2 regions of the Blastococcus sp. SYSU DS0552 genome follow, and region 2 is predicted to be linked to the other one. Evidence: riboswitches for the same ligand, from Rfam matches in the RefSeq annotation. Region 2 holds a riboswitch; the other holds the start of a gene.

Region 1 (7,326 bases), on a different contig from region 2:
GCCGCCGACGTGCGCCGCCGGTTCACCATGGCGTCCGGGCTCGACGGCCGGGTGCACCTGCGGGGCGAACTGGATGCCGCCGGCGGTGAGTACCTGCACACCGCCCTCGGCGCCCTCATGAACGGCGACCGCCCGGCGGGCGACCTGCGCTCGCACGCCGAGCGGCAGGCCGACGCGCTGGTCGTGCTGGCCCGCGGAGCCCTGGACGGGGGCTCGCTCCCCGATGTGCGCGGCGAGCGGCCGCACGTGCGCGTGACGATCGACTGGTTCGCGCTGTGCGCCGAGCGCGGCGCCCCTGGTGTCGCGGGCGGTTCGCTGGGCTGGGCAGGACCGATCAACCCGGAGACGGCGCGGCGGCTGGCCTGCGACGCGAGCGTGGCGCGGATCATCACCGGTCCGGACGGGCTCCCGCTGGACGTCGGCCGTCGGCCCCTCCGCAGGGCCCCGCCGAGCGTGCGAGCGGTGGGGGGCGGAGGGGTCCTTCCGTTCGCCGGCTGCGACGCCCCGCCCGAGCTCAACGTCCACCACGTCGTGCACTGGGCACACGGCGGGCCGACGAGCTGCGACAACGGCGCCCTGCTCTGCGAGCGGCACCACACGTCCTGCCACGAGGGCGGGTTCACGATTCGACGAGATCCCGGCACCGGCCGCTGGCGCACCTACCGGTCCGACGGCACGGAGGTCCTGAGCCGCGCCGGGCCGTGACCGCTGCGGCGACGCCGACCGGCTCACACCCCGCGCGGGGCGTACATGATCACCGCGACGCCGACGAGGCAGATCAGCGCGCCGGCGACGTCGTACCGGTCCGGCCGGAAGCCGTCGACGACCATGCCCCAGGCCAGCGACCCCGCGACGAAGACACCGCCGTAGGCGGCCAGGATCCGGCCGAAGTTCGCGTCCGGCTGCAGCGTGGCGGCGAACCCGTACAGCCCGAGGGCGATGACGCCGGCGCCGATCCAGGCCCAGCCGCGGTGCTCCCGGACCCCCTGCCACACCAGCCAGGCGCCGCCGATCTCGGCGAGCGCCGCGAGGGCGAAGAGCGCCAGTGACCGGGCGACGGTCACTCGACGGCCGCCAGGAACCGGCGGAGGGTCTCCAGGAAGACCTCGGGCTGCTCCGAGTGCACCCAGTGGCCGGCGTTCTTGATCCGCACCAGCCGGGTCGACGGGAAGAGCGCGTCCATGTGCGGCCGGTCCTCGGGGAGCACGTAGTGGGAGTTCGCCCCCGCGATCCACAGCACCGGCCCGTCGAACACGGCACCGGGCGGGGGATCGGGGAAGCCGCGCAGCTCGCCGAGGTCTCGCTCGAGCAACTCCAGGTTCAGCCGCCACTGCCAGCCGTCCCCCGACTCCTCCCGGCCGAGGCTCTGCAGCAGGAAGCTGCGCACCATCCGGCTGGGCACGGCGGTGCGGAGGGCGGCCTCGGCGTCCGAACGGGACTCCAGCGCACCCAGGTCGATCGCCCGCATCGCGGCGATGAAGGCCGCGAACGGCGAGGCCTCCTCGTCGGGGTCCTCGGTCCGCCCACCCTGCAGCGGGTACTCGACCGGGGCGATGTCGACGACCACGAGTGCGCGCAGCAGCTCCGGCCGGCGCAGCGCCAGCTGCATCGCGACCTTGCCGCCCATGGAGTGACCGACGAGGGTGGCCGGCTCGCCGAAGGACTCCAGCTCGGCGGCGACCATCTCGGCCATGTCCACGTAGTCGACACGCTCGGTCCACGGCGAGTGACCGTGGTTGGGCAGGTCGAGCAGGGTCACCCGGTGGTCGTCGGCCAGCCCCCTGGCGATCGTCGTCCAGTTCTTCCCCTGGCCGAAGAGCCCGTGCACGAAGACGACGCGCGGTCCCGCCTCGCCCAGCGTCCGGGCGGCGAGGGCCTCCTCGGGGTTCAACGTCACCCGGCGATTCCACCAGACGCCCGGCGCCGCGCCCCGCTCAGTCCAGCACCACCTCCGTCTCGCCGGTGTCGCCGTCCAGCGCGAGGCACCCGCCGTCGACGTGGCGGGGTCGCCATCCGGGGACGACACGTCCACGACGATCCGACGGCGGCGCGCTCGGCTCCTGCGGGGCGGCGTCGCTTCCCGCCTCTACCGTGCCGGGAGGTCCACGAGGGGGAGCAGATGCCAGGACGACGCCGGAGCGCGACCAGCACTCGACGGTCGACGGGGACCACGAGGAAGGCCGCGCCACGGAAGCCGGCAGCGCGGAAGCCCACGCCGAAGAAGGCCGCGCCCGAGCTGCCCAGCGCGGGCCCGGAGGAGAGGGTGTGGGTGCTGGCCGTGCCGTTCCGCGCGCCCGCGCCGGGAGCGGTCTGGCACCCGGGCCTGCAGGCGCACGTGTGGGTGGGCCGGTCACTGCCGCCCGAGCTCGCGCCCTACGACCCGCCGCCCTACAGCCTCGAGCGTTTCCTCGAGGACGAGCTCAACGAGGCGCCCCGCCCCCTTCCCGAGGCCCGGCCGCTCACGCCACGGGACCAGCAGTGCGACGGCGCCGACGTGGTGGCGGCCCATGCGGCCGCCGGGGGCAGGGTCTTCCTCCTCGGTGACGATCCCGGCGTCGGCAAGACCGGAACCGCGATCCTGGCGGTCAAAGCGATCGCCGAGCAGCGCGACGTCCGCACCGTGCTGGTCATCGCCGACCGGCCGGCCGCCATCACCATCCCGCACTGGGCGCGCTCGATCGCCGGCTTCGGCGACGGTGGCCTGCGCTGGTGCGTGACCACCTGGGACCGGCTGGGCAAGGTGGCGAAGCTGCGCTTCGACGTCGTCGTCGCCGACGAGGCGCACATGGTGCGGCACACGACGACGCAGCGGTGGAAGCACTGGAAGGCCGTCTCCGGCGCCGCGCGGGTCAAGGACACCCCGTACGTCCTGGCCGCGACCGCGACGCCGGCGCACACCCCCCTGGAGCTGCCCTACCTGGCGCCGGAGTTCGCCGCCCGGCACGAGGAGTCGATCAAGGACTGGGCCGACCTGCCGAAGGCGCTCGAGCGGCACACGTTCCACGTGGAACGTGGCCGCTACGGCTGGCAGTGGACCGAGGACGCCGACGAGCGCCGGGCCGACCTCGCCCGGTTGCAGTCCTGGCTCGCCGACGCCGATCCACCGGCGACGCTGCACCGCCCGGCCCCGTGGGGACCGGTGTCGGTGACGGGGACGCCGGTGCTGCTCAGCCCGGCCGAGCGGGCGCAGTACGAGGCCGAGTGGTCGGAGTTCCGCGCAGAGATGCAACTGGCCCGGCGCGGCCGGCAGTCCGCCCGCGGCCGCGCGGCCCTGCTGCGGTTCCGGCAGAAGGCCGGGCTGATCCGCGTGCAGGCGACGGTCGACTGGATCAAGGCGCAGGTGGAGGCGGAGCGGCAGGTCGCGGTCTCGGTCGAGTTCGTGGAGACGGCGGCCGATCCGATCCGCGAGGCGCTGCTGGACGCCGGCATCCCGGTGGCCGGCGTCTACGGGCGCGACCGCTTCGACGTCGAGGCCGAGCGGCTGCGGTTCCAGCGCGGCGACGCGGCGGTGTGCGTTTTCACGGTGACCGCGTCGATCAGCCTGCACGCCGGCGAGCTGCTGCCCGACGGGGCGACGGCGTCGGAGGCGCCCCGCGTGGGGTTGTTCCACCAGCCGCGGTTCTCCGGCATCCAGGCCCGGCAGGTCACCGGGCGCACCCACCGCGACGGGAAGGCCTCTCCGTGGCGGGTGGCGTTCGCGGCCGACACGGTCGAGGAGCAGGTGGCCCGGGTGATGGTCGAGCGGCTGGCGGTCAGCGGCTCCACGGCCGGGGCGGACACCTCGGCGCTGCGGGAGATCGCCGAGCTGCTCGACGCCGACTGGCTGCCCAGCACCGCCCTCACCGAGGCCTGAGCTCCACCGGGCTCAGGCTCCCGGCGTGGCCTGCAGGTCGTCGCGAGGCGTCACCAGGTCGGCCCGGACGGGATGGTCGCCGACGCCCGTCTCGGTCCAGGAGACCTCCACGATCTGCCCCGCGCGAAGGGAGCCACGGGCGCTGGGATGCAGCGCTCCCACCTCGACCCAGCAGTGGCCGGGGAGGTCCGGCGACTCGACGAGGCCGCCACCCTCGTCGCCGTCCCACCGGACCACCGTGCCCACGCTCGTTCCGCTCTGCACCATCCGCCCAGCGTGGCGGGCGACCGTCGAGCGGGCAAGCGACCACCGCCGACCCGATCCGGCAGACCGCGACGCACCGCGCGGGCGGGCTCCGTGGCGGCTGCGCTCATCGCGGCGCGGCCGGCTCGAGCTCCAGGTGCGGGCCCGCGCCGACGACCACCACGCGGTCGCCGTCGACGGCCAGCGCGGTGCCGTCCGCCAGCCCGAACACGCGGTGCCCCAGGTCGCGCGCCGCTTCCCGGAGGGCCTCCTCCGACGCATTCGGGAAGTACGGCGAGCCCAGGTGCGGCACGACCAGGACGTCGACCAGGCCCAGGCCCACGGTGTCCTCCGGTCGCGGCTGCTCCGACTGGCTCAGCGCGAGGTGCGGCCCGAGCACCATGCTGCCGGCGCTGATCCCGATCAGCAGCCGCTCACCGAGCAGATCGGGCAGCCGGTCGGCCAGCCCCGAGCGGCGCAGCCACCGCAGCAGGTGCGTGGTGTCCCCACCGGTGAGCACCAGGACGTCGGCCGCCTCCAGTCGCGGCTCCCACACCTCGGCCTCCAGCGCCGAGACGTCGACGATGTCGACCTCGGCGAACCCGGCGCGCTGCAGGTTCACGAAGTCGGCGATCAGCCAGCCCTTGTCGCCCGCGATGACGTTGGCCGCCGTGGGGACGACGGCGGCCCGCAGCCCGCTCAGCGGGCGTCCGGCCAGCTCCTCCGTCGCCGCGACCAGCGTCGGGTCGCAGAGGCCGGCGGAGGTGAGCAGCAGCCTCATGCCGGGCAGAGCCAGTCGTCCGACGACGGCGCCACGGCTCCCTCCAGCGGCGGGAAGTGCGTGCGGAAGGTGAACGCCTCGGGGGTCGGGCCGTGCGCTCGCAGGTGCCGGATGCGCGCCTCCGCGTCGTCGGTGGTCGGCAGGGTGCCCGCCGGGATCCACCACAGCGCGGTCGTCGCCTCGGCGGCGCGGGAGAACCACTCCCGGCGCCGCCGCATGATCTGCACGTGCCGCCCGCCGAAGACGTAGGCGGCCAGCGACTCGACGTCCCGCCAGACGGTGAGGTTCACGATCACGCCGTGGCTGCCGGCGGCGTCCCAGCCGAACGCCTGCACCGAGGTGGCGTTGCCGTCCTCGGTCTGCAGCCGCCAGACGAAGCCGGGCGCCCGGTCGGCCTCGGCGTTGACCTCGTCCAGGGCGGCCATGAAGTCGGCCAGCACGGGGCTGTCGAGCGGGGCGAGCAGGCGGGAGACGTTGACCTGGGCCAGGTGGTGGTCCACGGGCCGACCGTAGGGCACCCGCCCGTCCGTCGACGAGGTCGGCGGTGACGGCCCCCGGCCCGCTGCGCTAGGTTCGAGCCCGTACGTGGCACGGGGTGTCCCGCCCGGGACTGAGAACACACCCGCCGAACCTGCTCCAGTTCGCACTGGCGAAGGGATGTCACCGGCATGTCCGATGCTGTGGAAGTCGTCGACCTGCGCGCCGCCCGCGCGGCGCTGCGCGAGAACGCACCGCTCGTCCACTGCCTGACCAACACGGTGGTGCAGACGCTCACCGCCAATGCCCTGCTGGCCGTCGGCGCGGCGCCGGCGATGGTCGACGCCCCGGAGGAGGCCGAGGACTTCGCCGCCGTCGCCTCCGCCGTCCTGGTCAACGTGGGCACCGTGCACCAGCGCACCGCCGCGGCGATGCGGCTGGCCGCCCGCTCGGCCGGCGCGGCGGGCACCCCCTGGGTGCTCGACCCGGTGGCCGTGGGTCCGCTGGCCTACCGCACGGCGCTCGCCGGCGAGCTGGTCGAGCTCTCGCCGGCCGTGGTGCGCGGCAACGCCTCGGAGGTCATGGCGCTGGCCGGCGCCGGCGCCGGCGGCCGCGGGGTCGACAGCACCGCCGGCGCCGATGACGCAGCGACCGCCGCCGCACAGCTCGCGGCACGCACCGGGGGTGTGGTGGCCGTCAGCGGCGCGGTGGACCTGATCACCGACGGCGCGCGGACCATCCGGGTGGGCGGCGGCTCACCGCTGCTGACCCGCACCACGGGTGCCGGGTGCGCGCTCGGCGCCCTGGTGGCGGCCTACGTCGCCGCGACCGGCGACGCCCTGACCGGTGCGGTGGCGGGGCACGCGCACGTCGCGCTCGCCGCGGAGCGGGCCGCCGAGACCGCCACGGGGCCTGGCACGTTCGCGCCCGCCTGGCTCGACGCCCTGGACGCCGTCGGCCCCGACGACCTCGCGGGCGCGGACGTGCGGAGCGCCTGATGCGACCGCCGTTCGACCCGACGCTCTACCTGGTCACCGACACGGAGCTGTGCCGGCCACGGTCGGTGGCCGACGTGGTCCGCGCGGCGGTGGCCGGTGGGGTCACCGCCGTCCAGGTGCGCGACAAGCACGCCTCCCGCCGGGACCTGCTGGCGCTGACCCGCTCGGTGCAGGCCGCGCTCGCCGACCGGCCGGACGTGGCCGTGCTGGTGAACGACGCCCTCGACGTCGCCCTGCTGGCCGGCGCCTCCGGCGTGCACATCGGGCAGGAGGACCTGCCGGCGGCCGAGGTGCGGGCGGCGCTCGGACCCGACCGGCTGCTCGGCCTCTCCGTGGAGAGCACCGCCGACCTGACCGCCGCCCTGCGGCTGCCGTCGGGCACCGTCGACCACGTGGGCCTGAGCCCGGTGTGGGCGACGCCGACGAAGCCGGAGGCGGGCCCCGGGCTGGGCCTCGACGCGGTGCGGGAGCTGACGGGCGCGGCACACGCGGGCGGGTTGCCGGCCGTGGCGATCGGCGGCATCGACGCCGCCCGGGCCGCCGCCGTGGCCGCCACCGGGGTGGACGGCGTCTGCGTGGTCTCCGCGGTCTGCGCCGCCCCCGACCCACGCGCTGCGGCCGCGGCGCTCCGTGCCGAGCTCGCCCCGGTGGGTGCGCGATGACGCCCACGGCGCTCACCGTGGCGGGCAGCGACCCCAGCGGCGGAGCGGGCATCCAGGCCGACCTGAAGACCTTCAGCGCGCTCGGCGCGTACGGCACGGCGGTGCTCACCGCGCTCACCGCGCAGAACACCCGGGGAGTCACCGGGGTCCACCCGGTGCCCGCCGCCTTCGTCGCCCAGCAGCTGCACACCCTGCTCGACGACGTCGACGTGCACGCCACCAAGCTCGGCATGCTGGGCAGCGCCGACGTGGTGCGGGCGGTGGCGGGCGTGCTGGCCGAGCGGCGCCCCGGCCCGGTCGTCTGCGACCCGG
Region 2 (7,326 bases):
CGGGTGGCCCGGTTCACCATCACCGGCGGCCACAGCATGCTGCGCTCGGCGCACCGCTGGCACGCGTTCGCGCGTGACGTCGTCCTGGCCGGGGCGGGGCTGGCGCCGATGCGGCCGGACGTCGCGGCCGCGCTGGCACGGCCGGCGCCGGACGGGCTCGCCGTGCCGCTCTGAGGACGGCAGATCCGCTGCGATGGTCGGCAGGAGCGGGCCTCGTCGGCGGCGGGCGGCACCCCTGGCGTCGGCCCGGTGATGGACTGGAGCACCGAACCGGCCGTGGCCGCCGCTCACTTCGCCCGGCGGCTGGCCGTGGAGACCGACGTCAGCGACGTGTAACAGGACCCTCCTGCCCCCCACCGCTCGCACGCTCGCGGCGGGCCCCTGCAGGAGGGCCGGGGGCACGTGCCCGGCGCCGTGCACCTGCCGGGCGCCGAGATCCCCGACCGGGCGGCCGCGGAGCTGGACCCCGCGGTCCCGGTCGTCACCTACTGCTGGGGTCCGGGTTGCAACGGCGCCACCCGTGCGGCGCTCCGGCTCGCCCTGCTCGGCTACCGGGTGCGCGAGATGATCGGCGGGTTCGAGTACTGGGCGCGGGAGGGCCTACCGATGGTCACCGACGAGGGCGTGCACCGGCCGGCGGTCGATCCGCTGACCGCCCCGGCGCCGGGGGGCAGCTGCGGGTGCTGATCGCCGGCACCGCGCCGGAGGCCCCCGCCCCCCGGGCTACTCGGCGGACCCTGGCCGGGTCATCGGCTTGTGGGACCTGCCGGCGAGCGCGTCCGGCATGAGCGCCGAGAGCCGCCCCATCAGCTTGCTGCTCACCGAGCCGGCGAACACCGACGCCTCGCCCTTCATCAGACCCTCGAAGCCCTGCCGGGCGACCTGGGCGGGGTCGTCCTTGCTGTCGCTGGCACCCAGCCTGGTGTCGGTGGCGTCGGCCCGGTCGAAGAACTCCGTGTCGGTCGGCCCGGGCAGCAGGGCGGTGACGGTGACGCCGGTGTCGGTCAGCTCCTCGCGGATGCCCAGCGCGAGGAACTGCACGAACGCCTTCGTCGCGGAGTAGACGGTCTGGAACGGCTCGGGCGCCTGCGAGGCGACCGAGGAGGTGAAGAGGATCCGCCCCTCCCCCTGGACCACCATGTCCTGCACCACCCGCTTGGCGAGGTGCAGCGTCGACACGCAGTTCAGCTCCACCATCCCGATCTCGGCTTCCAGATCGGTCTCGGCGAAGCGACCCCCGACCCCGACGCCGGCGTTCAGCGCGGCGGCGGCCAGCGGCCGGCCTGCCGCGCGCACGGCCGCGACGACCTTCTCGACCTCCGCGCGCACCGTGAGGTCGGCCCGGACGGGCGAGACGGCGGCGCCGCGCTGGCGCAGCTGCTGGGCCGCGGCGTCGAGCTCGGCGTCCTCGGCGACGACCACCAGATCGAAGCCGTGCTCGGCGAACTGCTTGGCCAGCTCCAGCCCGATGCCGCTGGACGCACCGGTCACGAGGGCGAGGGGACGGGCGGTTGCTTCGGACACAGGACCTCCACGGGTGGATCGGCGGACGGCCACCTCCGTGCCCAGGAAGAGGCCCGCGCACGCCTGGCGCGTGTCGGCGGCCGTCCGGCCGGGGTAGCCCGTCGCCGTGGACGTGCGCGTGCGGCCTGCCCCGGACCTGCGGTGGCTGCTCGCCCCGCGGTACCGGGGAGCGGGCGAACGCCGGCTGCCCTTCGACCCCGACGCGACGGCCGGGCACCTGGTGCAGGCCGCCGGGATCCCGCTGACCGAAGTGGGGACGATCCGGGCGGACGGCGCACCGGCGACGCCCGCCGACCGGACCGCCCCCGGCACCGTGCTGGAGGTGGACCCGGCGCCGCGGCCGGTCGCCGTCCCGCCCGGTGGGTTCCTCCTCGACGTCGGGCTGGGCGCCCTCGCGCGGCAGCTGCGGCTGCTCGGGGCCGACGCCGCCTGGTCGAACGACGCCGACGACGCCGCGCTGGTCGCCCGGGCGGCGGCCGAGGGCCGGGTGCTGCTCACGCAGGACCGGGGGCTGCTCATGCGGCGCGCCCTGCCGCAGGGCGCGCTCGTCCGCGGGAGCCGGCCCGGCGAGCAGCTCGACGACGTGCTCGACCGCTTCTCCCTGCCGCTGGCGCCGCTCACCCGCTGCACCGCTTGCGGGGCCGCCGTCCACCCGGTGCCGAAGGACGAGGTGGCGGCGGAGCTGGAGCCCGGCACCCGCCGCACCTACGACGCCTTCGCCCGGTGCCCGGCGTGCGGGCGGGTGTACTGGCGCGGCGCGCACGCCGCGCGCATCGACGCGCTGGTCGAGCGGGCCCGCCGGACCGGGCGGGGCAGGCAAGCCTGACCTTGGCCCCGGGGGGCCACGGGTCGGCCCCGGCGTGACACGCGGCGCGGGCAGGGAGCGAGCGACCACCCACCCGGAGACCGCCTGCGAGGACCGCCGTGTACCTGTCGAAGACCGAGGCCGCCGTCCTGCCGACGACGCTGCGCGCCCCCGCGCAGCGCCCCCCGCTGGCCGAGCCGGGCCGCCGCCGGTTGTGGTCGATGCTCGGTCCGGCCTTCGTCGCCGCCGTCGCCTACGTCGACCCGGGCAACTTCGCCACGAACTTCGCCGGCGGCGCCGCGTTCGGGTACACGCTGCTGTGGGTCATCGTCGCGGCCAACCTCATGGCGATGCTGATCCAGTCGCTGACCGCGAAGCTCGGGCTGGCCACCGGCCGCGACCTGGCCACGCTCTGCCGCGAGACGCTGCCCAAGCCGGTCACCCGGGGGCTGTGGCTGCAGGCGGAGGCCGTGGCGATCGCCACCGACCTGGCCGAGATCGTCGGCGGCGCCGTGGCGCTGTACCTGCTCTTCGGGGTCCCGCTGCCGATCGGCGGCGTCATCACCGCCGTCGTCGCCTTCGTCCTGCTGGCGGCGCAGTCCCGCGGGTACCGCCCGTTCGAGCGGGTCATCGCAGGGCTGCTGCTGGTCATCGGCATCGGGTTCGGCTACACCCTCCTCGGCTCCGGCGTCGACCCGGGCGGGCTCGCCGGGGGCATGGTGCCCTCCTTCGACGGCGCCGAGAGCGTGGTGCTGGCCACCGGGATCCTGGGCGCCACGGTGATGCCGCACGTGATCTACGTGCACTCCGCGCTCACCCCCGGCCGCTACGGCGACGCCGTCACCGCCGGCCGGAGCCGGGAGGGACGGCGCCGGCTGCTGCGGGCGCAGCGGATCGACATCGTCGTCGCCATGGGCCTGGCCGGGCTGGTCAACGCCGCGATGCTGGTCATCGCCGCGCAGCTGTTCACCAGCGACAGCGGCGTCGACAGCCTCGAGGGCGTGCACGCCGGGCTCGGTGACCAGCTCGGCACCGGCGCCGCGCTCGCCTTCGCCCTCGCGCTGCTGGCCTCGGGGTTCGCCTCCTCCTCGGTGGGCACGCACGCCGGCCAGGTGGTCATGGCCGGGTTCCTCAAGCGGCACATCCCGGTGCTCACCCGCCGGCTGATCACCCTGGCCCCGGCGCTGGCCGTACTGGTGCTGGGCGGGGACCCCACCACCGCGCTGGTGTGGTCGCAGGTGGTGCTGTCCTTCGGCATCCCGTTCGCCCTGGTGCCGCTGCTGTGGCTCACCAGCCGCCGCGACCTGATGGGCGGCTGGGTGAACCGCCGGACCACCACCGTGGCCGGCAGCGTCATCGCGGTCCTGATCATCGGGCTCAACGCCCACCTGCTGGTCGGCCTGCTCGGCTGAACCAGCAGGCACCTCCCGATCGGGCGGCGCACCCGGCCGCACCGGTCAGACGCCGCGCCAGGCGGCGTCGAAGAAGCCGATCTCCAGCTGCATCGCCCGGGAGTAGGCCGCCCGCAGTGCCGGGGTGTCGACGGCGACGGCGTCGAGCAGCCGCTCGAGCGTGGCGGCGAGCTCCTCGAAGCCCGGGTCGGCGTAGGTGCGCACCCACTCCTCGTACGGGCCCGACGCGCGGTCGGCCAGCGACTGCCCGAGATGGGCGTAGAGGCGCATGCACGGGGTCATCGCCGCGCAGGTGAGCGCCACGCCGCCCAGCGAGGCCGTGGCCAGCAGGAAGTCGGTGTAGGCCGACGTCGCCGGCCCCGGCCGGACGGCGGTCAGGTCGATGCCCCAGCGCTGCGCGTAGGACGCGTGCAGCCCCAGCTCCTCACGGACCCCGGCCAGCAGGTCGGCGAAGACGTCGAGGGTGGCGCGGTCGGGGCTGTGCGCGACGCCCAGCGCGTAGCCCCGGGCGAACGCCTCCAGGAAGAACGCGTCCTGGGCCACGTAGCCGGCGAACCGGTCCCGCGGCAGCGTGCCGTCGGCGATCCCCTGCACGAACGGGTGCGACAGCGCCGCGGCGGCGAGGCCGGCCTCGGCGGTCCAGAGCTCACGGGCCAGGCTCATCCCGTCGCCACCGCCATGTCCCAGAACGCGACCTCTGCGGTGACCACCTCGAGGAAGACGCGCTCGTCGCCTCCGCCGACCGCGTCCACCGCCGCGGCGAGGTCCGCCACGTACCCGCCGAACTCCGGCGCCGTCCAGTGCTCCACGAACTCCCGGTAGGCCGGTGCACCCGGGAGCGCGGCCGACCAGGCGTCGAGGTAGGTGCGCTCGATGGTCCACAGCGCGGTCAGCGCGGCCGGGACATCGGCGCCGTCCAGCCGCTCGAGCAGCTCCGCATAGGCGGTCGTCGCCGGCAGCGCGGGCGCGGAGAGGTCCAGTCCCCGGGCCGCCGCCCGCTCCTCGAACCAGTCCAGCTCCTGGACCAGGGCCAGGGCTCCGCGGGCGAGCACCTCCTGGGCCGGCCGGGGCGCCCGGGCCAGCAGCCGCGCCTGGAAGCGGAGGAGGTCGGCGACGAACCGCACGTCCTGCACCAGCCAGGTGTCGAAGGCCGACGGCTCGATCGTGCCGTCCCGCACGGCGGTGAGGAAGGGATGGCGGGTGGCGTCCGCGAAGGCGTCGGCATGGCGGACTGGCAGCTCGTCGACCGGCACGAGCGCCGACTGTACGAGACCCCCTAGGGTGGCGGTGTCACGGCCGAGGCCGTGGTGCGGGAGCTCGGATCGACCGGGCTGAGAGGGCGGCTGCCGCGCCGCCGACCGCTGGAACCTGACCGGGTAATGCCGGCGTAGGGAGCGATCATGGGCAGTTCTGGAACCGTCGGCGCAGCCACCCGCGGGGAGGATGCGCCCCTCACCCTGTCCGAGCCGCCGCCCCGGACCCTCGGCCTGCGGGAGACCGCCGGGCTCTGGGCCAGCCTGGGCATCAGCCTGCTGCTGCCCGTGGCGGCCACCTTCGTGGTCCTCGCCGACCGGCCGCTGTGGCACACGCTCGGGGCCGTCGTCGTCGGCGCGGTCATCGGCTCGGTGCTGCTGGGGCTGGGCGCCGCCGCCGGCGCCCGCGAGGGCGTGCCGGCGATGGTGCTGCTCCGAGGCCTGCTGGGCCGGCGGACCTCGTTCCTGCCCACCGGCTTCAACCTGGTGCAGTGCATCGGCTGGGCCGCCTTCGAGATCCTGATCATCTCCGAGGCCGCCGCACGTGCCCTCGACGCGCCGCGCTGGCCGTTCGCGATCGCCGCGGGCGCCTTCGCCACCCTGATGGCGCTGCGCCCGCTCGGCGTGGTGCGGGTGCTCGCGCGCTACGCCGTCTGGGCGGCGATCGCCGCGATCGTCTACCTCTTCGTCCAGGTCCTGTCCGAGCCGCTGCCGCCGGTGACCGAGGGCGGGGCGACGTCCTTCTGGACGGCGGCCGACATCGTCATCGCCCTGCCGATCTCGTGGTTCCCGCTGGCGGCCGACTACACGCGGCACGTCCGCAGCGGGCGGACCGCCTTCGTCGGGACGGCGTCCGGCTACGGCCTGGCCACCGTGGCCATGTTCAGCCTCGGGGTCATCGCGCTGGCCGCCTACGGCCGCGGCGGGCTCGACGTCATCGACGCGATGCTCGCCGTCCCGCTGGGTCTGGTCGCCGTGCTGGTGCTGCTCGTGGTGGAGGTCGACGAGGCGTTCGCCAACGTGTACTCGACGGCGGTGTCGGCCCAGAACGTGGTGGCGCGGCTCGACCGCCGCGTGCTCGCCGTGGCGGTCGGCGTGGTGGCCACCACCCTCGCCCTAGCCTTCGACCTCGCCGCCTACGAGCCGTTCCTCTTCCTGATCGGCGCGGTGTTCGTCCCGCTCATCGGGGTCTTCGTCGTCGCCTACTTCCTGCTGCCCCGGGGGGCGTGGGACACGTCCGACACCGCGCGCGCCCGCCCGCTGCTGCTCCTCCCCTGGGTGGCCGGCTTCGTGGCCTACCAGCTCACGCTGCCGACCTTCTTCGCCGGTCCGGGTGCGGCCTGGACGGCGTGGTGGACCGAACGCCAGACCGACCTCGGCATCGACCCGGCCAACGGCTGGTCGGCCTCGCTGGTGAGCCTCGCCGTGGCCGCGTTGCTGACCGTGGCCGTGGCCCTGCCGGGCGCGCTGCGGCACCGCCGGGCGGCGGCGTGACCGCGTCCCTCGGGGGCCTGCACGTCCTGACCGACGCCCGGGTCGGCCGGGCGGCGCTCGACGCGGTGACCGCCGCGGTCGCCGCCGGCGCCCCGGTGGTCCAGGTGCGGTCCAAGGACGCCTCCGACCGGGAGCGCTACGACTTCGCCCGCCGGGTGGTGGAGGTCTGCGCGGGCGCGGGGGCGACCTGCCTGGTCAACGACCGGGTCGACCTGGCGCTGGCCGTCGGCGCCCACGGCACGCACCTGGGCGCCGACGACCTGCCGCTCGACGTCGTCCGCCGGCTGGCCGGCCCGGGGCACCTGCTGGGCGGCACGGCCCGGGACCCGGAACGCGCCCGCCTCCTGGTGGCCCAGGGCGCCGACTACCTCGGCGTCGGGCCCGCCCACGCGACGGCGACGAAGGCCGGGCTGCCCGCTCCGCTCGGCCCGGCAGGAGTGCGTGCGGTGGCCGAGGCGGTCGAGATCCCGGTGATCGCCATCGGCGGGGTGACCGTCGAGCGGATCCCGGACCTGCTCGCCGCCGGCGCCGCCGGGGTGGCCGTCGTCGGAGCCGTCTCGGCCGCGGCCGACCCCGGTGCCGCCACCCGTGAGCTGCTCCGGGCCCTGGGCGGCAGACCGTGACCGTCGTCGTCGTCGGCGGTGGGCTGATCGGGCTGTCGGTGGCGTGGCGGGCGGCCCAGCGGGGCCTGCCGGTCACCGTGGTGGACGACGCGCCCGGAGGCGGTGCGTCGCAGGCCGCCGCCGGCATGCTCGCGCCGGTCACCGAGGCCGCCTACGGCGAGGAGGCGCTGCTCCGGCTGTGCCTCGCGTCGCTGGAGCGCTATCCCGCCTTCGTC

What was found. Region 2 has a riboswitch for thiamine pyrophosphate ahead of ACI8AG_RS17960 (purine-cytosine permease family protein). Riboswitches for the same ligand answer to the same signal wherever they lie in the genome.
Region 1: it holds a riboswitch for thiamine pyrophosphate, as region 2 does, so the genes downstream of both, thiM (hydroxyethylthiazole kinase) here and ACI8AG_RS17960 (purine-cytosine permease family protein) in region 2, are expected to answer to the same signal.

The regions. Positions count from the first base shown of each region.
Region 1 is NZ_JBJHAB010000003.1:25,487-32,812, forward strand. Features, by position in the region: gene ACI8AG_RS03775 (DUF222 domain-containing protein) at 1-705, shown strand, start outside; gene ACI8AG_RS03780 (YnfA family protein) at 729-1,064, opposite strand; gene ACI8AG_RS03785 (alpha/beta fold hydrolase) at 1,061-1,897, opposite strand; gene ACI8AG_RS03790 (helicase) at 2,270-3,853, shown strand; gene ACI8AG_RS03795 (hypothetical protein) at 3,866-4,120, opposite strand; gene ACI8AG_RS03800 (Type 1 glutamine amidotransferase-like domain-containing protein) at 4,224-4,877, opposite strand; gene ACI8AG_RS03805 (DUF3291 domain-containing protein) at 4,874-5,377, opposite strand; TPP riboswitch at 5,459-5,552, shown strand; gene thiM (hydroxyethylthiazole kinase) at 5,546-6,352, shown strand; gene thiE (thiamine phosphate synthase) at 6,352-7,014, shown strand; gene thiD (bifunctional hydroxymethylpyrimidine kinase/phosphomethylpyrimidine kinase) at 7,011-7,326, shown strand, end outside.
Region 2 is NZ_JBJHAB010000022.1:3,954-11,279, reverse strand. Features, by position in the region: gene ACI8AG_RS17995 (alpha/beta hydrolase) at 1-174, shown strand, start outside; gene ACI8AG_RS17990 (rhodanese-like domain-containing protein) at 403-687, shown strand; gene ACI8AG_RS17985 (SDR family NAD(P)-dependent oxidoreductase) at 724-1,491, opposite strand; gene ACI8AG_RS17980 (Mut7-C RNAse domain-containing protein) at 1,631-2,350, shown strand; gene ACI8AG_RS17975 (Nramp family divalent metal transporter) at 2,449-3,741, shown strand; gene ACI8AG_RS17970 (TenA family protein) at 3,787-4,404, opposite strand; gene ACI8AG_RS17965 (thiaminase II/PqqC family protein) at 4,401-4,994, opposite strand; TPP riboswitch at 5,041-5,152, shown strand; gene ACI8AG_RS17960 (purine-cytosine permease family protein) at 5,142-6,488, shown strand; gene thiE (thiamine phosphate synthase) at 6,485-7,111, shown strand; gene thiO (glycine oxidase ThiO) at 7,108-7,326, shown strand, end outside.